DNA from 3 places in the Zhihengliuella flava genome. Region 3 is predicted to be linked to each of the others. Evidence: riboswitches for the same ligand, from Rfam matches in the RefSeq annotation. Region 3 holds a riboswitch; each other region holds the start of a gene.
What was found. Region 3 has a riboswitch for S-adenosylmethionine ahead of acs (acetate--CoA ligase). Riboswitches for the same ligand answer to the same signal wherever they lie in the genome.

Region 1: linked by a shared signal. The riboswitch ahead of IW252_RS03325 (bifunctional o-acetylhomoserine/o-acetylserine sulfhydrylase) and the one ahead of acs (acetate--CoA ligase) in region 3 are both predicted to bind S-adenosylmethionine.
Region 2: linked by a shared signal. The riboswitch ahead of IW252_RS07220 (flavin reductase family protein) and the one ahead of acs (acetate--CoA ligase) in region 3 are both predicted to bind S-adenosylmethionine.

What each region holds. Positions count from the first base shown of each region.
Region 1 is NZ_JADOTZ010000001.1:704,144-711,360, forward strand. Features, by position in the region: gene metX (homoserine O-acetyltransferase MetX) at 1-577, opposite strand, end outside; gene IW252_RS03325 (bifunctional o-acetylhomoserine/o-acetylserine sulfhydrylase) at 685-2,046, opposite strand; SAM riboswitch class IV at 2,114-2,229, opposite strand; gene IW252_RS03330 (VOC family protein) at 2,372-3,019, shown strand; gene IW252_RS03335 (CPBP family intramembrane glutamic endopeptidase) at 3,134-4,003, opposite strand; gene IW252_RS03340 (aminoglycoside phosphotransferase family protein) at 4,016-4,864, shown strand; gene tpx (thiol peroxidase) at 4,952-5,449, opposite strand; gene IW252_RS03350 (HutD/Ves family protein) at 5,537-6,103, shown strand; gene hutI (imidazolonepropionase) at 6,100-7,217, opposite strand, start outside.
Region 2 is NZ_JADOTZ010000001.1:1,560,681-1,567,897, reverse strand. Features, by position in the region: gene rpsF (30S ribosomal protein S6) at 94-399, shown strand; gene IW252_RS07235 (single-stranded DNA-binding protein) at 456-1,049, shown strand; gene rpsR (30S ribosomal protein S18) at 1,113-1,352, shown strand; gene rplI (50S ribosomal protein L9) at 1,371-1,832, shown strand; SAM riboswitch class IV at 2,023-2,138, shown strand; gene IW252_RS07220 (flavin reductase family protein) at 2,153-2,677, shown strand; gene IW252_RS07215 (DUF1801 domain-containing protein) at 2,698-3,171, opposite strand; gene IW252_RS07210 (hypothetical protein) at 3,165-3,521, opposite strand; gene dnaB (replicative DNA helicase) at 4,022-5,389, shown strand; gene IW252_RS07200 (HAD family hydrolase) at 5,389-6,183, shown strand; gene IW252_RS07195 (CGNR zinc finger domain-containing protein) at 6,205-6,738, opposite strand; gene IW252_RS07190 (hypothetical protein) at 6,764-6,985, shown strand; gene epsC (serine O-acetyltransferase EpsC) at 7,004-7,217, opposite strand, start outside.
Region 3 is NZ_JADOTZ010000001.1:1,882,250-1,889,466, reverse strand. Features, by position in the region: gene IW252_RS08790 (ABC transporter ATP-binding protein) at 1-134, shown strand, start outside; gene IW252_RS08785 (aliphatic sulfonate ABC transporter substrate-binding protein) at 316-1,332, shown strand; gene IW252_RS08780 (ABC transporter permease) at 1,329-2,243, shown strand; gene IW252_RS08775 (hypothetical protein) at 2,240-2,839, opposite strand; gene IW252_RS08770 (hypothetical protein) at 2,889-3,524, opposite strand; SAM riboswitch class I at 3,651-3,755, shown strand; gene acs (acetate--CoA ligase) at 3,759-5,828, shown strand; gene IW252_RS08760 (M23 family metallopeptidase) at 5,998-7,217, shown strand, end outside.

The DNA.
Region 1 (7,217 bases), 1.2 Mb from region 3:
CCCCGCCGTCGAAGCGGGGATCGAGGCGGATCGCCTGCGTCTGAATCTGCGCGAAAGCAATCTGTTCCGCCGTGGAGGCCGCCGTCGTGGCAATGGGCACGCACCGCTGCACCCGCTCGGGGAACGTCGCAGCCCACTCCAAGGCGCGTGCGCCGCCCATTGAACCACCGAGCACCGTGTGCCAGACATCGACGCCGAGCGCGTCGGCCAGCCTGGCCTCCAGCCGCACGGCGTCCCGCAGCGTGGTCAGCGGGAAACGCGAACCGTAGGCCCTCCCGTCGGGGGCGGCGCTGCCCGGCCCCGTCGACCCGTTGCAGCCGCCGACCATGCCGGGGGCCACCACGAAGTAGCGGTCCGTATCGATCGGAGCCCCAGGCCCCACGAATCCGTCCCACCAGCCGGCTTCCTCGCTGCTACCGCGGGCCACGTGCGGATCCCCCGTGAGGGCGTGCAGCAGCAGGACGGCATTGGAGGCCTGCGCGTTGAGGGTGCCCCACGTCTCGAAGGCGATGTCGACGGCGTCGAGCTGCCCGCCGGCGTCAAACGTGTACGGCCCCGTGGACAGCACGCGCAGCATGCCATCGGCGAGGTGTTCGGCGCCGGCGAGTTCGGCGGGCGTGCCGCCCGGCCGTGGTGCATTGCTGGCCGGGCGGCTGACTGCGGTAAAGGTGTCCGTCGGCGTCACTAAACAGCGGCCTCGCGTGGTTCGGCGGTGGCGCGGGCCTCGACGGCGGCGAATCCGGCCTCCAGGTCCGCGATGATGTCGTCAACGTGCTCGATGCCGACCGCGAGGCGCACCAAGCCCGGCGTCACGCCCGCTGCGGCCTGCTCGGCCTCGCTGAGTTGGGCGTGGGTGGTGCTCGCCGGATGGATGGCGAGCGAGCGGACGTCGCCGATGTTCGCGACGTGCGAGTGCAGGCTGAGGCCATCGACGAAGGCCTGCCCGGCGGCGCTGCCGCCCGCCACCTCGAAGGCGACGACGGCTCCTGTGCCGCGCGGCCCATACTTTTGGCCGCGCTCGTACCACGGGCTGGACTTCAACCCGGCGTAGGCGACGCGGACGACGTCGTCCCGGTCCTGAAGCCATTCGGCGACGGTGTTGGCGTTGGCCACGTGGCGCTCGATCCGGAGGCTGAGCGTCTCCAGACCTTGGGCGATCAGGAACGCGTTGAAGGGCGAGAGGGAGGATCCGAGGTCCCGGAGCAATTGCACCCGGGCCTTGAGGATAAACGCCAAATTGGCGCCCAGGGCGCTGCCCACCCCAAGATCCCGGGCGAAGACCAGCCCGTTGTAGGACTCGTCCGGCGTGTTGAAGGTAGGGAAACGCTCCGGATCGGCCGCGAAGTCGAACGTTCCGCCATCGACGATGACGCCAGCGATCGCGGTGCCGTGCCCGCCGAGGTACTTTGTGGCGGAGTGGATCACGACGTCGGCTCCGTGCTCCAGCGGGCGGATGAGGTATGGCGTGGCCAGCGTGTTGTCCACCAGCAGGGGCACTCCTGCCGCGTGGGCGACGGAGGCGACGCCCTCAATGTCCAGGACATCTTGGCGTGGGTTGGAGACGACTTCGGCGAACAGCGCCTTGGTGCGTGGACGGATCGCGGCACGCCATGCCTCGAGATCATCCGGGTCGGCCACGAAGGTGACCTCGATTCCGAGACGCTTCAGCGTGTGCTTGAGCAGGTTCTGCGTCCCCCCGTACAGGCTGGGACTGGCGACGATGTGGTCCCCGGACTCCGCCACGTTCAATAGCGCAAAGGACGTGGCGGCCTGGCCCGAGGACAGCAGGAGGGCGCCCACGCCGCCCTCGAGATCCGCGATCCGCGCCTCCACCGCGTCGGTAGTGGGGTTGCCGATCCGGGTGTAGATCGGCTCGAGCTCGGCGAGCGCAAAGCGGGCGGCGGCCGATTCGGCGCTCGGGAACACGAAGGACGTGGTCTGGAAGATCGGCAGGGCGCGGGCGCCGTTGCCGGGGTCCGGCACGTGGCCGGAGTGAATCTGGCGGGTTTCAAAGGACCAATGGGCCTGAGTACTGTGCTGCGTCATGGACGTTCCCCTTTACCGTGTGGGGCCGCCCGCCGCGCCAACACCAGAGAGCCTGGCGCCGTGGGCGTACCCGCGCTTGCCCCGGGCCGGTCGGCTCGAGGCCAGGTCCTCACCCGGGGCACCCCACCGCGAGTGGAGGGTTGCCGGCCAGCAAACCGGGGTTTTGCGCTGGCACTCATGACCTTGCGCTCTAGTGTGTGTCACGAGGCCGTGCGCCGCAAGCTCGAGGCGAAACACACGTTCACGCGCGACGAAAATGCACCCGAATGACAAACTTAGGCAACCCTAAGTCGAGAGCTATCTCACAAAGTGCCATCATGAGCACATGATGAGGTTGGACCATGTTTCATACGCGTGCGGACCGGACGGCCTGACGGCCACTGCTGAACGGGTGGCAGAAAAGCTCGGTCTCGAATCTGTCAAGGGCGGCGTCCATCCCCGCTTCGGTACCCGGAACGTTATTTTTCCCTTGCAGCACAACCAGTACCTCGAGGTCGTCGAGGTCCTGGATCACCCCTCCAGCATCAAGGCGCCGTTCGGCCAGGCCGTGCGCGCCCGCTCGGAAGCTGGCGGCGGATGGATGGGCTGGGTCGTCGCCGTCGAGGATCTTTCCGGCTTCGAGGATCGTTTGGGGCGCACGCGCGTTCCCGGCAATCGGAAGTTCCCGGACGGTCAGGAACTCACCTGGCAGCAGATCGGCATCAAGGGCCTCATCGCCGACCCGCAGGTGCCCTACATGATCCAGTGGGATGAGGGCACGGCCCCGCTGCACCCCTCTCAAGCGCTGGAGAATCCTGCGGGCCAGATTGCGCAGATTTCCATTGCGGGCTCGCCGGAGCGCGTGGCCGAGTGGCTGGGTGAGCCGGAGCAGCACCCGTTGCATGATGTGACGGTCGACTGGCTGGCCCCGAACGGGACTCCGGGCATCATGTCCGTCTCCTTCATGACGCCCCACGGTCTGGTGACGCTCTAAAGCGCCTCACGAGATCACCGCGGCGGGGCGTGCGTTTCTGACAGCGTCAGGAACGCACGCCCCGCCGCTGCTCGTCTCGGGAGGATTCCTTGCCCGCTCGGGCTCCCGGCCCGCTCAGGCACCAATTCCGATGGCGCTCCCCCACAGGGCAAACCCGATGAAGCCCACCGCGTCGAGCAACACGTGGGCTACCACCAGGGGCATCACCCGCGGCTGCCCCCGGTCCATCGAACGCTGATAGAACCAGCCGAAGACCACGCCCATGGCCACGTTGCCGAGGAACGGACCGAACCCCTGATACAGGTGGTAGCTGCCCCGCAACACGGCCGAGATGAGAATGATGGCCCACGCCCGCCACGGCCCTTGGTGCACTCCGAGCTGCCGCAGGTAGTGGAAGAGGAACCCAACCACGAGGACTTCTTCCAAGACCCCGTGGCGCACGGCGGAGAGCAACAGCACCGGGATGGTCCACCAGTAGTCGCCGAGGTTTGCGGGAGCGATCGCCGTGGTCATCCCGAGCGCTCGCCCCGCCGCGTACACGCCCAGCGTCCCGACGCCGATGGCGAGGAACAGCGCGGTCCCCGTGGCGGCGTCGTACCCCACGCTGGGCAGGAGCCCACGCCCCGGACGCCGCACCCCGAAGCCCAGTACCGCGAAGGGCGTGCGCCCCGTCAGGAGGTACAAGAAGTAGAGGGCCAGGACGGCCGGGACCAGCGCAAAGGCGATGTCAAGCAGTTGGTACAGCAGGTCAAACACGGGGCGCTCGGCGCGGGAGGTGTTCATGCTCGTCGTCTGCTCGGCCAGCGGACCACGCGTGAGCTTGTCTGCCAAGCTCACGACGGCGTAGACGGCTGACTGTCCGAGGGAGAGCCCCAAGACCAGCCCCAGTTCGAGCCACAGGCGCCAGCGGGCGGGCCGGCCTGCGGTGGGCTGCAACGCGCCGGGGGCGCCGACGGCGGGTTCAGGCACACGGGACGAGCTCATAGGATCGATGGTATGCGCCCGCCCACAGACTCTGAGATTGCCCTGGCCGAAAACCTCTACCCCGGCCCGGCGTGGGCGCAGGGCTCCGTGGCGGAGGGCGGGCAGTTTCACGAGGTCCTTGTCACCGAGGAGGCCGTCCTGCGGATGGCGCGCGACGACGTCCAAGCGGCCCAGCTACCGCGCCGCGTGGCGCTCGTTGATGCGCTGAGCGGGCGATTGCCCTACGCCGTGCCCTGCTCCCTCAGCCGGATTGCCGACGGCGCCGTCGTGCAAGAGTTCATCCCGGGCGCGGCGCACCCGCCGCACACCGGCGACCCGGTGCGGTTACGCGAGGTGATCGCGGCTCTTGCCGCCGTGGATGTGGCGCCGCTGCGCGAGCTGTTGGCTCCCCCATTTGCCTACCGCGGGCCGTGGACCGAATCGAAGATCGCCACCACGCTCACGGCGCTCGGCGAGCATGCCTCGGATCCGGCCAGCGGCGCGGCGTTGGTCCACGACGCCGCGTTGGTGCTCGCGGAGCTGCGCCAGTTCGCCGACGTGCCGGCGCAATTAGTCCACGGGGACCTCGCCGGGCACAACATGCATTGGATCGGAGGGCGCGTGAGCGGCATCCTCGACTGGGATTTGGCCGCCGCGTGGGATCCCGCGCTCAACGTCGCGTATCTCGCCGCATGGCACGGGCGTGACCTCGTGGATGAGCTGGCCCGAGATGCGGAACAAGCGCGGCGAGCGCGGATCTGGGACGGCGCCATGCGCCTCGAGGGGATCTATAACGCAAGCCTGCGGACCGATGCCCCGAACTGGGGAAAGCTCATGCGCAAGGTCGCACCACGCGTCCATGCCGCGCGGGAGGCGATCTGATCCTCCACGCCTAGCGACCATACGACGGCCGCCCCGCGGCCCGTGCGTGAGGCACGGACCGCGGGGCGGCCGGTCGAGCTAGGCGGGTTAGGACAGCGCGGAAACCGCGGCCTCGTAATTCGGCTCTTCCGTCGTCTCGGCGACCTGCTCGGTGTACAGGACGGTGCCGTCGGTATCCACCACGACCACCGAACGCGAGTTCAAGCCGGCGAGCGGACCGGTGGCAAACTTCACGCCGTAGTCCTCGCCGAAGCTCGAGCGGAAGGTGGAACCGGTGACCACGCGCTCAAGACCCTCGGACCCGCAGAAGCGTGCCTGGGCGAACGGAAGGTCAGCGGAGACGCACACCACGGTGGTGTTCTCCAGCTCCGAGGCGCGCTGGTTGAATTCGCGCACGCTGGCGGCGCAGGTGCCCGTATCAACGCTCGGGAAGATGTTCAGCACGAGGCGCTGACCGGAGAAGTCGGTCGACTTCACCTCGGACAGGTCCGCGCCGACCAGCGTAAATTCGGGAGCGGTAGAACCCACGGCGGGCAGTTCTGAGACCGTCTGGACGTCATTTCCTTGCAGCGTGATGTTAGCCATGGCTCATGTCTACCACGCCCCCTGACGTGCGGCGAAGCGCCCGCGACGTATGACACCGCGGGGGCCGCCCTGCCGTAGGCTGAGGGCATGGCTTCCGCAGCGCAGCATCTGATCCGTACCTCCGAGCTGCCCGTCTCCGCTTGGCGCAATGGCCGCGGCAAGACGCGTGAAATCCTCTCCACTGAACGGCGTCGGCTCAGCCTCGCCCTCGTCGATCAGGCTGGCGAATTCTCCCGCTACGACGGCTTCACCCGGGTGCAGACCGTGGTGGAGGGCGAGCTGCTGGTGCTGACCGTGGACGGGCGCGAGCAGGCGATCGAGCAATACCGTCCCTTCACGTACGACGGCGCCGCGCAGACCACCGCGTCGCTGCCCACCGGCCCGGTGGTCTGCCTAAACGCGTTCGCGGCGCACGGTACGTCCGTGAGCGTTCTCGTCCTTGAACTCAGCAAGAAACGGGCCTTACCCCTCGGCAATGATCAGTACGGCATGCTGCTGGCGGGGCACGCCCAGCTAGCCACGGGCGAGGGCGGCGGCGCGTCCGGTGACGCCGCCTCGCTCACCGAGCTCGACGTCGTCGTCGGCTCCGGAGCCGACCAGACGGCCGTGACCGGGCGGGGGTTCTTGGCCGTGGTCACCTACACCGCCGGCTAGAGGCGAGCCCCGCCGCGCCCCGAGCCGCGTACCTCGCCGCGCGAGTCGACGCGCTCGCCCTCGCGGAACACCGCCTGCGTGAGGGGCATGCCCGGCCGGTACGCCAAGTGCGCGGCCGAGGGCGCGTTGAGCAGCTGCACGTCGGCTCGCTTGCCGACCTCAATACTGCCAACCGTGTCCTGAACACCCAGCGCGAGCGCCCCGCCGAAGGTGGCCGCGCGCACGGCCTCCTGCACGCTCAAGCCCATCTGCAGGACCGCGGTGCCCACGCAGAAGGCCATCGAGGTGGTGTAGCTGGTCCCCGGGTTGCAGTTGGACGCCAGCGCAATTTCCACGCCGGCATCCAGCAGCTCACGTCCCGGCGCCAGCGGTTGCCGCGTCGAGAGGTCGCACGCGGGCAGGCAGGTGGCCACCACGCCCGGTGCGCCGGTAGCCGACGCGGAATCCCACCCGGACCAGGATCCCGCCAGTGCGGCGACGTCGTCGGGCTCGAGATAGTTCACGTGGTCCACACTGGCCGCACCAAATTCGACGGCGAGGCGCGCCCCGGGTCCAGGGCCCAGCTGATTGCCGTGCACGCGCAGGCCTAGACCGGCGTCTCGGCAGGCGGCCAGCACGCGACGCGACTGGTCCTCGGAAAAGGCCCCGCGCTCGCAAAAGACGTCGGCGGAGTGAACGTAGGGGCGCACCGCGGTCAGCATCTCGGTACACACCAGCTCCGTGTATTCCTCGGCGTCGGCGCCCGGCGGCACCAGGTGGGCGCCGAGGTAGGTCACGTGATCGGCCACCGCCGAGGCGATCCGGGCGTGCCGGCGCTCCTGGTCGACGCTGAGGCCGTAGCCCGTCTTCGTTTCGAGGTAGGTGGTCCCCCCATCCGCCGCCTCGGCGACGCGGCCGCGCACCAGGCGCGTGAGCTCGTCGTCATCGGCCGCGCGCGTGGCCTCCATCGTCACGGCGATCCCCCCGGCGGCATAGGATTCGCCGGCCATCCGGGCCTGAAACTCGGCGGACCGGTCCCCCGCGAAGACGAGGTGCGTGTGCGAATCCACCCACCCGGGCAGCGCGGCCCGTCCACCGGCGTCGTGCACCACATCCGCAGCGGGCGCGCGATGGG
Region 2 (7,217 bases), 320 kb from region 3:
CCTGCCCGAAAAGCGGGTGGGCCGGCAACCAACGCAAAGAACCTCCTGTTACGGAGAGACCGTGACCGTTTAGCCCAAAGGAGGTGGGTTCACATGCGTGCTTACGAACTCATGGTGCTGATCGACCCAGAGGTCGACGAGCGTACCGTCGAGCCGACGCTCGGCAAGTTCCTGGACGTTGTCCGCAACGATGGCGGGACCATCGAAAACGTTGACATCTGGGGCCGCCGTCGTCTGGCCTACGAGATCCAGAAGAAGTCCGAGGCGATCTACGCCGTGGTCAACTTCACCGCCACCCCGGCAACCTCTGCCGAGCTTGATCGCCAGCTGTCTCTGAATGAGACGATCCTGCGCACCAAGATCATCCGCCCGGAGGATCAGAAGGTTTCCGCCAAGTAATTCCCCTGCGGGAATTGCTCGAGTAATCGAACGAACCGACACGTCAGGAGACAGTCATGGCAGGCGAGACAGTCATTACGGTCATCGGTAATCTCACCGGTGACCCGGAATTGCGTTTCACCCCGTCGGGCGCTGCGGTGGCCAACTTCACCATCGCTTCCACCCCGCGGACGTTCGACCGCCAGACCAACGAGTGGAAGGACGGCGAAACGCTGTTCCTGCGCTCCTCGGTGTGGCGCGACGCTGCCGAGAATGTCGCCGAGACGCTGACCAAGGGCATGCGTGTTGTGGCCCAAGGTCGGCTCAAGTCGCGTTCGTTCGACACCAAGGAAGGCGAACGGCGCACCGTCATGGAGCTGGATGTCGACGAGATCGGCCCCTCCCTGCGTTACGCCTCCGCTAAGGTCACCCGCACCCAGCGCAATGGCGGTGGAGGCAATCAGGGTGGCTTCGGCGGCGGTGCTCCCGCAGGCGGCTTCGGCGGCGGAAATGCCGGTTTTGGCGGCGGCAACGCCGCACCGCAGCAGCAGTCCGGCGGCAACGCCGGTGGCGGCTGGGGCGCCCCGGCCGACGATCCCTGGTCCACTCCCTCCACCGGTGGTAACAACGGTGGCGGTTGGGGCGCTGGGAACGACGAACCGCCTTTCTAAACCTATTTCTATTCACCATCCCGCAGAACACTCTGCGGGCTCCACACACTAAGGAGCTCCACGATGGCTAAGGCTGATATTCGCAAGCCCAAACCAAAGTCCAACCCCTTGAAGGCCGCTGACATCACTGTCATCGACTACAAGGACGTCGCCCTGCTGCGTAAGTTCATCTCTGATCGCGGCAAGATCCGTGCTCGTCGCGTGACCGGCGTGTCCGTGCAGGAGCAGCGCAAGATTGCGCAGGCCATCAAGAACGCCCGTGAGGTGGCCCTGCTGCCTTACTCCGGCGCTGGCCGCGGCTAAGGGAAGGGGACAACAACTATGGCTAAGCTCATTCTGACCCACGAAGTGACCGGTCTCGGTACCGCTGGCGACATCGTCGAGGTGAAGAACGGTTACGCACGTAACTACCTTCTGCCGCGCGGCTTCGCCGTGACCTGGAGCAAGGGTGGCGAGAAGCAGGTCGAGTCCATCAAGGCCGCCCGCGCTGCCCGCGCCGTTGCCTCGCTGGAAGAGGCCAAGGCGGTTGCCGCCAAGCTGGCTTCCAAGCCGGTCAAGGTGCAGGTGAAGACGGGCGACTCCGGTCGTCTGTTCGGCACCGTCAAGGGCGCCGACGTCGCGCAGGCCGTTGAGGCCGCGGGGCTCGGCTCCATCGACAAGCGCATGGTCGAGCTGCCGGAGCACATCAAGGCCACCGGCAACTACGAGGCCACCGTGCGTCTGCACGAGGACGTTTCCGCAACCATCGCGCTGCAGGTCGTCCCGGCTGCCAAGAAGAAGTAACTGGCCGCGGCGATAGCCGCTCCCGGACTTCGGCCGTGAGGCCCCGCCCCGAGTGGGTGGGGCCTCACGCGTTTAACGGACGACGACGGCGCGCCCCTCGGCGTTGGTGGCCCCTGGGGCGGTGGCAACCTTGCGAAATATTGCGGCCCGCCTTGGCCACGGTGCGCCACGGACCGTAACGTGGGGACTGAATCAAGAGATTCAACGTAAAGCCCTGGCTCGTTGAACGGCAACCCTCTCCTCGGTAGTGGGGTGCTCCAGGTGACGATTCGGCCCACCGGAAAACCGGTCGGGCAAGTACCGCACGACAGGTGGTGAGCATGACTGCGCACGCGTCCGTTCTTTCCGATGATCTTTCCCCGCTGGCCCTTCGGCACGCTTTTGCCCAGCACCCCTCCGGTATTGCCGCGCTCTGTGCCGTGATCGACGGCCGACCGCAGGGGATCGTGGCCTCCTCCTTCACCGTGGGGGTGTCCCTAGACCCGCCACTGGTGATGTTCGCCGTCCAAAAGACGTCGCGGACCTGGCCGATCGTCAGCGAAGCCAGCCGAATTGGCGTGTCCATCCTCGCGAGCGAGCATCAGGGGGTCTGCCAGCAGATCGCCTCGCGGGACGGGGATCGCTTTGCTGGGCTCGCCCTCGAGACCAACGACGCCGGGTCCCTGTTCCTCCGCGACGCCTCCCTCTGGTTGGAGACCAGCGTTGAGCAGCAGATCGAGGCGGGGGATCACTACGTGGTGCTCTTGCGGGTGCACGGGCACTCCACACACCCCAGCCAGGCGCGGCCCTTGTTGTTCCACAACTCGGGCTTTACCACCCTGGCCGAGCCGGCGTTCGCCCACTAAATCAGTGGCCCCGCGGCCGGTCAGTCGCGTCGGGCGCGCTCCGTGGTTCCGCTATCAGGGTCCGGGCGGTGCATCGCGTCCATGACGTGACGGTAGCTCTCCACGAGGTACCGGCGCAGCGCGTCGGGGTCGATGTCCGCCAGCTTGTTCACGTAAAGGCAGGCCGTACTGCGCTTGTACTTTCCGAGGTCCGCAAGGGCTGCAGCGGATTCTTCCGTGTCGTTAATCGCGTAGATCACGAGGTGAGCCTTGCGCGGGGAGAACCCGAGGGCCGGGGCGTCGCCTTCGTGGCCTGACGCGTAGCGGTAGTGATAGCTGCCGAATCCGATGATGGACGGCCCCCACATCTGAGCGGGGTGGCCGCTGATCTCCTCCAGGAGCTCCACGAGCACGGAGGCGTCCTCGCGGCGCCGCGCGTTCTCGACGGACGCGATGAACTCGCGGGGGTCGACGTCGGTCGGCTGCATGACCGGTGCCGCTGCGCGCTTCACCACCGGGGAGACCCCGTGAGGCGCTTGACGATGGGTTCGCCGAGGGGCGGTGCCGTGGGGTCCTGCGGAATTCCGTTCTCCGCCGGCGGTGAGGTGGGGTCCTGCGGTGTCGCGGAGGGAGTCGCGGAGGACGAGTGCGGCAAGCGCTGCTGGCTCTCTTGACGAATCTGCTCCGCGCGCTGCTCGTCCTGCCGCCGCTGCTCCTCGACTTGGCGATTCAGCTGCTGAATGTACTGTTCCTCTTCGCTGAGCCCGGAGTGGGGCCGGGAGCTAAAGATCCACCACAGTCCGGCGACAATCGCCGCGACGACGAGGAGGAAGATCAGTGCCTCCGTGACCGAAATACCGAACACTTGGTGCCTCCTAGTCCCGCGTGACGAAGCCGCACCGAGCCGATCCGCGCGGTGCCTAGTGACTAATCTACGGCGCTTGTCCCCGGAGCGCATCACCCTTGAGGAGCATGTGCGCGGGGTTCGGGCGTGTCTGTGGGTAACCCGGGCCAAGCTGTGGATAAGTGGGGCTGGTTTTCAACACCCGGGTGTCCTCTCCGGGCCTTCAACCCTCAGTGAAGGCTGAAGGTTGGGGACAAAAATGTGTGAATCCACACCTGTACACACATGAAAGTACTAGTCAGAATGTATTTAGGAGAGAAAATAATCCGCTGTCCACAGGGTCGTCCCCACGCTGTGCACAGGTTGGGCGCGTTTACCCACAGCCCCTGTGGATAACTCCCTTGGCGTGGGGGCTGAGGGGGCCTACAGTTCAAGCAGCCTCGCGCGCGAACGCGTACCTATTTTGTGCCCTGCCGGGTGGATCATTGAGGCAAACGTCGGCGCCGGCGAAAGGACCTTTGGTGACACTGACCCACAGCGAGATCGAGGAGCACTCCGCGGACGCTGGGCGGACCCCGCCGCAGGACATCGTCGCCGAGCAGTCGGTGCTCGGCGGCATGATGCTCTCCAAAGACGCCATCGCCGATTGCGTGGAAGTCCTGCGCGGCCCGGACTTCTATCGCCCGTCCCATGAGCTGGTCTATGAGGCCATCATTGACCTCTACGGCCGTGGAGAACCCGCGGACGCGGTCACCGTCGCGGACTTGCTGACCAAGCGCGGAGACATTTCCCGCGTCGGCGGCCCCGCGTATTTGCACACCCTGATTCAGTCCGTCCCGACGGCGGCCAACGCGGGCTTCTATGCGGAGATCGTCGCCGAGCGCGCGGTGCTGCGCCGCCTCGTCGATGCCGGCACCAAGATCGTCCAGCTCGGCTACTCGCAAGACGGCGAGGTGGAGGACATCGTCAACACCGCGCAGGCGGAGGTCATGACCGTCGCGGAGCGCCGCGGCGGCGAGGACTACGTCCCGCTGCGGGACATCATCGAGGGCACCGTCGATGAGATCGAGTCCGCCGGCAGCCGCGGCGAGGGCATCATCGGCGTACCCACCGGATTCTATGAGCTCGACGAGCTGACCCAGGGCTTGCAGGGCGGCCAGATGGTCGTGATTGCCGCGCGTCCGGCGGTCGGCAAGTCCACGTTCGCGCTGGACTTCGCCCGCTCGGCGGCCATCAAGAACAACATGACCACCGTCTTCTTCTCCCTCGAAATGGGGCGGAATGAAATCGCGATGCGCTTGCTCTCCGCGGAGGCCTCGATTGGCCTGCAAGATCTGCGTAAGGGCACGGTGAAGGATGAGCAGTGGGGCAAAATTGCCACCACCATGGGGCGGCTCAACGACGCCCCGCTGTACATTGATGATTCGCCGAATATGTCCCTGATGGAGATCCGGGCCAAGTGCCGTCGGCTGAAGCAAAAGAATGACCTCAAGCTCGTGGTGCTCGACTACCTGCAGCTGATGAGCTCGGGCAAGCGCGTCGAATCTCGCCAGCAGGAGGTCTCCGAGTTCTCGCGTGCGCTCAAGCTCCTCGCCAAGGAGCTGGAGGTCCCGGTGATCGCGCTCTCGCAGCTGAACCGTGGCTCCGAGCAGCGCACAGACAAGAAGCCCATGGTGTCTGACCTGCGTGAGTCCGGTTCGATTGAGCAGGACGCCGACATGGTCATCCTGCTCCACCGTGAAGACATCTATGACAAGGAGTCCCCTCGGGCCGGCGAGGCGGACGTGATCGTGGCCAAGCACCGTAACGGCCCCACCAAGACGATCGTGGTCGCCTTCCAGGGCCACTACTCGCGCTTTTCCAACATGGCTTCCGAAGGCGGCATGTAGTGGCGGGCATCAGGCTGGTCGTCACCGACATGGACGGCACGTTGCTGCACGACGACGGCACGGTGCCGGCCGCGTTTTGGCCCCTCCTGGAGCGTATGCGTGCTCAGGGCATCACGTTTGTGCCGGCCTCGGGCCGGCAGCACGCCGCCTTGAGTCGGGACTTCGCCGGGCGCGGTCCCCTGCACATCATTGCTGAGAATGGGGCGCTACTCACCCACGACGGCACCGAGCTGTTTTCCCGCACCCTCGAGGCGGCGGCCGTGCGGGACATGCTGGCGGCCTTGCGGGAGGTGGCTGCGCGCGAGAATCTGGGCGTGGTGCTGTGCGGCAAGCGGTCCGCCTACATCGAGCGGCAGGATGCGCACTTCCGGGAGCAGGCACGGCACTACTACGCGGCACTCGAGCCGGTGGAGGACCTGCTGGCGGTCCAGGACGATTTCCTGAAGATTGCGGTGTGCGATCTCGAGGAGGATGCCGCTCGCCTCGAGGACGAGTTGACCGGCATTGCTGCGGGGCACCGGCTGGTGGTGTCCGGGCCGAAGTGGGCGGACATCATGCGCCCCGACGTGGACAAGGGCCACGCGCTGGCCCACCTGCAGGCAGAGCTGGGGGTCACGCCCGCGGAGACGGTGGCGTTTGGCGACTACCTCAATGACCTCGGCATGCTCGCGCGTGCTGAGCACGCCTACGCGATGGACAACGCCCACCCGGACGTGCTCGCGGCGGCGCGGAACACGGCCGGCACCAACGCCAGCGCCGGCGTCGTCCGCGTCCTTGACGGCCTGCTCGGCTGATCCACGGGGCCGGGGCTCACGTTAGCGCTGGTGCGCCCGGTGCCGGCGGACGGCTGCGCGATTGGCGCAGCGCACCGAACAGTACCGTTGCCGGCCGTTGCGGGTGACGTCCACGACGACGTTGGTGCACTCATCCGACGCGGCCGGCCCCGCGGCGCACCGGGCCAAGCGGTGCATGCCGCGCGTGGTGAGGTGCAGGGCCGTGCCGACGCCGATGACGGCGCGGAGCACGTGGGGCAGGGCCTGGTTCTGGTCGCGGTAGTGCAGGTGCCAGCCCTCGCCGTCGTGATCGGTGAGCCGCGGATACGCCGTCGCCGCCGCCAGCTGCGCATTGAGGAGCCGCGCCCGGGTTGGGTCATCCGCGGCGTCGACGACCTCGAGCCAGGCGTCAATCACGCCGCGGGTGGCCTCATGATCGCCGGGCGCCACGGGAAAGGCCATGGTCATGCCAAACTGGCGGGTCCGTTCCTCGATGCCGGCGCGATCCGCGGGCCACTCATTAGCCAGTGACGCGGCGAGCAGCACCGCATACTCTCCGTAAGGGTTGAGATGCATAAGGGCATTACATCATGGTGTTCCTATGAACAGTCGAGACCAGGCCATAGACCGCTCCGCTCCGCTCCCAGCCCCGCTCCTCGCCCCGGTGCTCGAGCATGAGCACGGGTGGCGCGTGGAGTCGAGTCACCGAACGTCCGCGGGCCTGGTGGTCTACGTCGTGTGCGGCGAATGCGCCGCTCGGCGGGTGGACCTGCAGGAGGCGCCGTGCGTGCCCCCGTCAGCGCTCAGCCGCGAGTTGTGTTGACGGGTCTGCGGGCGGTCACTAGAGCAGCACGGCCGGATCGATGAGGTCCGTGCGCGGATCCAGAGGGTAGTCGCTGTCCTTGTGGCGGTGCACGGCCGGCATGCCAATCGCGATCGAATCGGCCGGTACGTCCCGCACGACGACGGCGTTGGCGCCGATGGCGGAATCGTCACCAATCGAGATGGGGCCAATGATGCGGCAGCCTGCGCCGAGCATGACGCGGTTGCCGATG
Region 3 (7,217 bases):
GCACCGACGGCGCCACCGTCGCCGAATGCCTTGAGGTCCCCGGTCGGCGCCCGCGGGACCGTTCCGGAACAGAGCTCAGCGCCTTGCGCTCACGCCTGCTCGAAGAGCTCGGCGTGGACCCCCACCGGCACTAGGACGACGGCGTCGTCCGGCGCCCACCGACGCGCCGCCGTCGTTCACCTCGATGAGCGGCCGCCCCACGCACCGGGCGCACCCGGCCCACCCACGCCTGGCGCTCACCTCCCCGCCGCGCTACCGCCCGGCCCCACACACCTTTCCGTACCGCATCACCTCGCACTCATCATCAGGAGCATCATGAAATCTTTGACCCGCACCCACCGCCTGCTGGGACTGACCACCGCCGTGGCCGCCACCGTGGCCCTCACTGGCTGCGCCGGCGAGAATGCCGAAGCCAGCGCGGAGACCCTCAACGTGGACTTCGCCACCTACAACCCGCTGAGCCTGATCATCAAGGATCAGGGTTGGCTGGAGGAGACGCTCGAGGACGAGGGCGTCGAGGTGAACTGGCTGCAGTCCGCCGGCTCCAACAAGGCCAACGAGGGGCTGCGCTCCGAGGCGCTGCACGTGGGATCCACCGCTGGCTCCGCCGCCCTGCTGGCCCGCGCCAACGGCACGCCCATCAAGACCATCGCCATGTACTCGCAGCCGGAATGGTCCGCGATTGTCACGCCGGAGGGCTCGGACATCGCCTCCGTCGAGGATTTGCGGGGCAAGAAGATCGCCGCCACCAAGGGCACGGATCCCTACTTCTTCTTGGTGCAGACCCTGCAGGAGCACGGGATGACCATTGACGACGTCACGGTGGAGAACCTGCAGCACGCCGACGGCTGGTCGGCGCTGAACAACGGTTCCGTGGACGCGTGGGCAGGCCTTGACCCGATCATGGCCGGCGCCGAGGAAGAGGGCGCGGAGCTGATGTACCGCAACCTGGACTTCAACACGTACGGATTCCTCAACGCCACCGAGGACTTCCTCGAGAACGAGCCCGAGCTGGCCCAGACCGTGATCGACGCCTACCAGAAGGCCCGTGAGTGGGCCGCGGAGAATCCAGAGGAAACGGCGGAAATCCTCGCGGACGTCGCGGGCCTCGAAGAGCCGATCGCCAACAAGGTCATCCTCGAGCGGTCCAACCTCGATGTGGACCCCGTGCCGGGCGATGCCCAGCGCAGCGTCCTCGAGGCCGTCGGCCCGATCTTCGTGGAAATTGGCGATGTCTCCGATCAGGAGAGCATTGACGAGGCCCTCGAGACGCTCTTTGACCCGTCCTTCGCCGAGAACGCCGACTCCTCCACCATCACGGAGTCATCATGAGCCCCACCCCGCACACGCACAGTAGCCGCGAGACGCCGGAGCACGACGTCGCCGCGCACGTCGCCGTAGGCTCCTTCGGGTCCAGCGCGGTCGAGCCGGCCAGCGAGCGAGAGCAACCCGCCACCGAACCGTCGGGCCGCGGCGCCTCGCGGCTGCTGAACACGACGGGCGGGCGCGTGATCCTCGGCGCCGTCGTGCCCGTGGTCATGCTCGCGGCGTGGTACCTGTCCACCGCCTTGGGCGTGTTCTCCCCGGTGCAGTTGCCCTCTCCCACCGCCGTGTGGAGTGCGGGTGTGGAGCTCATGGAGCGCGGAGAGCTGGGCCCTCACATCGGCATTTCCACCCAGCGCGTGCTGCTGGGCTTCGCCATCGGTGGCCTCGTGGGCCTGGCCGCGGGTTCGCTGGTCGGTTTGTCCCGGCTGGCGGACGCGCTGCTCTCCCCCACCATCGGGGCCTTCAGGGCGGTGCCGTCGCTGGCGTGGGTTCCGCTGCTGATTCTGTGGATGAAGATCGGCGAGGATTCCAAGGTCACCCTGATCGCGATCGGTGCGTTCTTCCCCGTCTTCACTACCGTCTACTTGGCGCTGCGCCACGTGGACAAGAACCTCATCGAGGCGGCGCGGGCGTTCGGCATGCGCGGGGTCAAACTCCTCACGGCCGTGCAGTTGCCGGCCGTGGTGCCGTCCATCTTCTCTGGCCTGAGGCTCGCGCTCGCGCAGGCCTGGCTGTTCCTCGTTGCGGCGGAGCTCATCGCGTCCTCGATGGGACTTGGCTTCCTGCTGACGGACTCTCAGTACAACGGGCGCACGGACCGGCTGATCCTGACCATCATCCTGCTCGCCGTGATCGGCAAGCTGTCCGACGCCGTGTTGGGACTGGTGGAGCGCTGGGCCATCAAGCGCTGGACCTAGGACCGGCGCTCGGCCGCCGTGGTGCGGGCCTTGACGGCGCACGCGATGAGGGTGCCCAGCATCGCGGCGTCGATCACCGGCACGGTCTGAGCGGGGACCGCCCCGCTGCCCACCAGTGGGGCGAGGAGTAGGGGCGCCGCCAACGCCACGAGCATCGCGCCCGCGGCAACGGTCATCCAGTGCGTGCGCAGCACCGCCGCCCAGACGGCCAACATGGCGAGCAGCGTGAGCTTTGGCGCGCCGAACATCAAGGCCGTCACGAGCAGCAGCAGGCTCACCCCGGCGAGGATCAGCGCCGTCTGCGCCACAGCGGGCGCGGGGTGGGAACGCGCGATGAACAGCACACCAATGGCCGCGGCGGTGGGGGCCGCCGCGGCGAGGAACCATAGCCACAGGGCGGCCCCGGAGAGGGCCGCATCCCCGCCACCCTGCTGCGCCATGCCAGCCAGAACGATCGCCACAATCACCCACGGCACGAAGGCCACCGAGTAGATCCACAGCAATTTGGAGGTGAAGCGGCTGGTTTCCGCCGCGTGAGCCGCGCTGGGCTGGGGCGCCTGGCCCGCGCCGGCGTCGTTCTGTCCTGCAGTGTCCATACTCTCGATTCTGCCGCGCGCCGCGGGCAGATGCCAGACGACGGCGGCGCTAGGCGGCCGCTCGTCGGCGGCGGAACCACTGGGCGATGGCACAAGCAGCCAGCATCAGCGCGCACAGCACGCCGACCCAGTAGGGTGCCACGGTGAACGCGGGCCCGAAGGCATCCGGCCGAGTCTCTGCATAACTTGCCGGCACCATGAGCCCACCCACGAACAGGTGTGCCGCGGTGAGCACCAGGCTGGCGACGCCCGCCCAAACGAGGATCTGTTCCCGCGTCTTAAACGCCCACAGCAAGAGCCCGATGCCGGTGACCGCATGGACTGCGCCATGCGAAAAGCCGAAGATCGTGAGCGCCGCGCCCAGCAAGATGCCAATGAGCGCCACACCCCGGTACGCCTCCACCGGCCGCGCAGCCAGATAACCGGCCAGCATCATCACGAGGGGAAACGCGCCAATCAACAGCGTCACGATCAGTGCCGGTGGCCGCCCGACGACGAGGTGCCCCAGCCCGCCGGAGATCAACGCAAACACCAGCGCATAAACCGCCGCCCCGGCGGCGAAGGTCCAGAGAATTCGCTCGACAAAACGTCCGCGCTCGGCCGGAGTAGGTTCCGTAACCGGCGAGTCATTCGCCGGGCGGCCTAGTGCACCCGCGCCGGCGTCGTTCTGTCCTGCAGTGTCCATACTCTCGATTCTGCCGCGCGCCGCGGGCAGATGCCAGACGACGGTGTGGCGGAGCCCATCACAATATTGCGCGCGGCGTCACCCGTTTTGCCTCGCACCGCCCGTGTGGCGTTGAGTGGAGTCAGCACACCATCCCGAGCGGCCGAGAGATCTGGCTTGACGACGCCGCAGCAACCACCGCAGGTGCCCCACGGCACCCGGCATTGGTGCTAACGCCAGGACCGATGGAGACTGATGAGCACTCAAACGCCCCCTGCCGCCGTACCCGAAACCGCGCACACGAGCAGCGAACCGGCCCCAAACCTCACCGCCCGCACCGCGGCGGAGGCCGCCGAACAGCGGTGGAGCGAGGCCGAGCGAATCGCTCACTGGGAGGCCGCCGCCCGCCGGCTGACGTGGGACACCGAGTGGCACACCGCGCACACCCTGGTGCCGGCCGACGCCGAGGCGCGGCGCGGGCCCCGCATCAGCTGGTTTGAGGGCGGAACACTGAACGCCGCCGTCAACTGCGCGGACCGGCACGTGGCGGCCGGGCGCGGGGACAAGGTGGCGCTCCACTTCGAGGGCGAACCGGGCGACACCCGCACCGTCACGTACGCCGAGCTGACGGAACTGGTCAGCCAAGCCGCCAACGCGCTGGAATCCCTCGGGATCGGGCAGGGCGATCGCGTGGTGATTTACCTTCCCGTCCTGGTGGAGACGATCGTGATCACCTTGGCCTGCGCGCGCATCGGCGCCATCCATTCGCTCGTGTTCGGCGGGTTCTCCGCGGAGGCCCTGAAGTTCCGGGTGGAGGACACCGGCGCCAAGTTGTTGGTCACCACGGACGGTCAGTTCCGCCGCGGCGCGGCCGTGGCGGTGAAGGACAACGCGGACGCCGCCGTCGCGGGTGAGAACAACATCGAAAACGTGCTGGTCATTAAGCGCACCGGCCACACGGACGTGCCGTGGACCGCGGGCCGCGACGTGTGGTGGCACGACGTCGTCGACCCCCAGCCGCGCACTCACCGGGCTCAGGCCTTCGACGCCGAAACGCCCCTGTTCATCATGTACACCTCCGGCACCACGGGGAAACCCAAGGGCCTGGTGCACACCACCGGCGGCTATCTGACCAATGCCAGCTGGTCCCACGAATTCCTCTTCAGCCACCCGGACCCGGCCGAGCGGGAGAACGACGTGCACTGGTGCACCGCAGACCTCGCGTGGGTGACCGCCCACACCTATGAGATCTACGGTCCGCTCTCCAACGGCGTCACTCAAGTGATCTACGAGGGCGTACCGAACGCGCCACACCCCGGCCGCCACTTTGAGATCATCCAGCGCTACGGCGTGACCAGCTACTACACGGCGCCGACGCTGGTGCGCTCACTCATGGGCTGGTTCCCGGACGGCATCCCACAGAGCTACGACCTCTCGTCGATCCGCTTGGCGGGGACCGTCGGCGAGGCCGTGAACCCCGAGGCGTGGCGCTGGCTGCGCACGCAGGTGGGCCGGGACGCACTGGACCCCGTCAACCCGGCGGCGGGCATTCCCATGGTGGACACGTGGTGGCAGTCGGAGACCGGTGCCACCGTGCTGTCGCCGCGCCCGACAGACACCGCGTTCAAGCCCGGCTCGGGCACGCGCCCGCTGCCCGGCGTCGGGATCGACATCGTGGACGACGACGGCGCGCGCGTGGCGGTGGGCGCCCAGGGCAAGATCGTGCTCACCTCCACCAGCCCCTCGATGGCTCGCACCGTGTGGGGGAACCCGGAGCGCTACTACACGTCCTATTGGGAGGACTACGTGGAGCAGGGGTGGTTCCTCGCTGGCGATGGCGCCAAGTTTGATGGGGACGGGGACGCGTGGATCCTCGGCCGCATTGACGATGCGATTAACATTTCCGGGCACCTGCTCTCCACCATCGAGATCGAATCCGCGCTGGTGTCCCACCCCGCCGTGGTGGAGGCGGGCGTCTGCCCCACGCCGGATGCGAAGACCGGCCACGCGGCCACCGCTTTTGTGGTCCCCGCGGATCGCTCCCTCGTCGGCGTCGTCGCCCGCGGGAACGAGGCGGCGGAGCACCTGCCGGACGCCGTGCGGGAGGCCGTGCGAGTGCTGCGCGAGCAGGTGGCCCGGGAGATCGGGCCCATCGCGAAGCCCCGGGACGTGGTGTTCGTGCCGGACGTGCCCAAAACGCGCTCGGGCAAGATCATGCGGCGGCTGCTCACGCAGCTGTTCGAGCAGACGCCGCTCGGGGACACCACCAGCCTGCAGAATGAGCCGTGTGTGGCGCAGATCGAGACCATCTGCGGCGCGCGCTGATTTATTCTTCAAATTTTCAGGCCGGACCCCTGTTGCCGTGACCGAATCGTGTCTACCGTAGATATCGAATCGTTATTTCCGGGTGTCATTGAACGGGCAGGGACCCATGGCAATCGCGGCACGGATCAGAAGGCCACGGCATCGCGCCGGTGGCGCGCTCATCGTGAAGATGGGAGCACGGACTGCTGCGACCTGCGCGGCCCTCGCGGTGACCTTCACCGCGCTCTCCGGCCCGGCGGCGGTAGGTATTTCCTGGGAACCGCAGCGCGCCGCCGCCGTGGCACCCGTGGACCTCTCCCACATCCCCTTGGCCGAAGTCACCGACATTCGCGTCGGCACCCACGGGACGGTGCTCTCCGAGCGCGCCGAGTTCCTGACCGATGACGCCGCGGCAGACGGTGGGTCCGTGACGGCTGCCGCGGCGGTGATCGCCCAGCAGGGCGCGGACGCCGGATTACCCGGTGATCTGAGGCTGACGCACCCCGTGGCCCAGTTCCGGCTGACCAGCCTGTTCGGCTGGCGCCAGAACCCCACGGGACCCGGTTCCCACCTCCACATTGGCCAGGACTACGCCGTGCCGTGCGGGACGCCCGTGCGCGCCGCGGAGGCCGGGGTTGTCACGCAGTCTGCTTGGGCGGAGCATTCCGGGTACCGCGTGCGGGTTGATCATGGCCACGGCATCGAGACCGCGTACAGCCACAACTCGCGTTTAGTGGCGCGCGTCGGCGAGGAGGTGGCCCAGGGTCAGCTCATCGCGCTGGCCGGGACCACGGGAAACTCCACGGGCTGCCACGTGCACTTCGAGGTGTACACGGACGGGAAATGGACCAACCCGGCCCTCTACGTGCCGCGCGTTCCCGGCCAGCCCATCCCGCTCTCGCCCGCGGAGCAGGAACGCCTCAGCCAGGCGGTCAATCCGCCCCGTACCGCCGGATCGAGCGTTGCGCAGACGCGCCCCCCGGAGAGCTCGCAGCCGAACAGCGACCATTCAGCACCATCGACGGCGGCCTCACCGACCCCCGCCGTCTCGCCTCGGCCGACGCCGTCCGCCTCGCCGTCGCCCGCACCGCGTCCCACCAGCACGCCGACGCCACCACCGACTCCGCGGCCCACGCCCACGCCCACGCCGAGCGAAACGGTGCCGGCGACTCCCCCGCCGTCGGCCACACCGAGCCCCACACCGACACCGACACCGACACCGACACCGACACCGACACCGACACCGACACCGACGGACGCTACCGCCACGGCCCAACCGTCCGCGGATCCGGCGCCAGCGCCGACGCCCTCGGCTGAACCAACAGAGCCCGCGCCCGCCCCGGAACCGGCCGCGCTACCAGCGCCTGAACCGCCGGCCGCTGCTCCTCCGGTCCCGCCAGCACCCCCAAC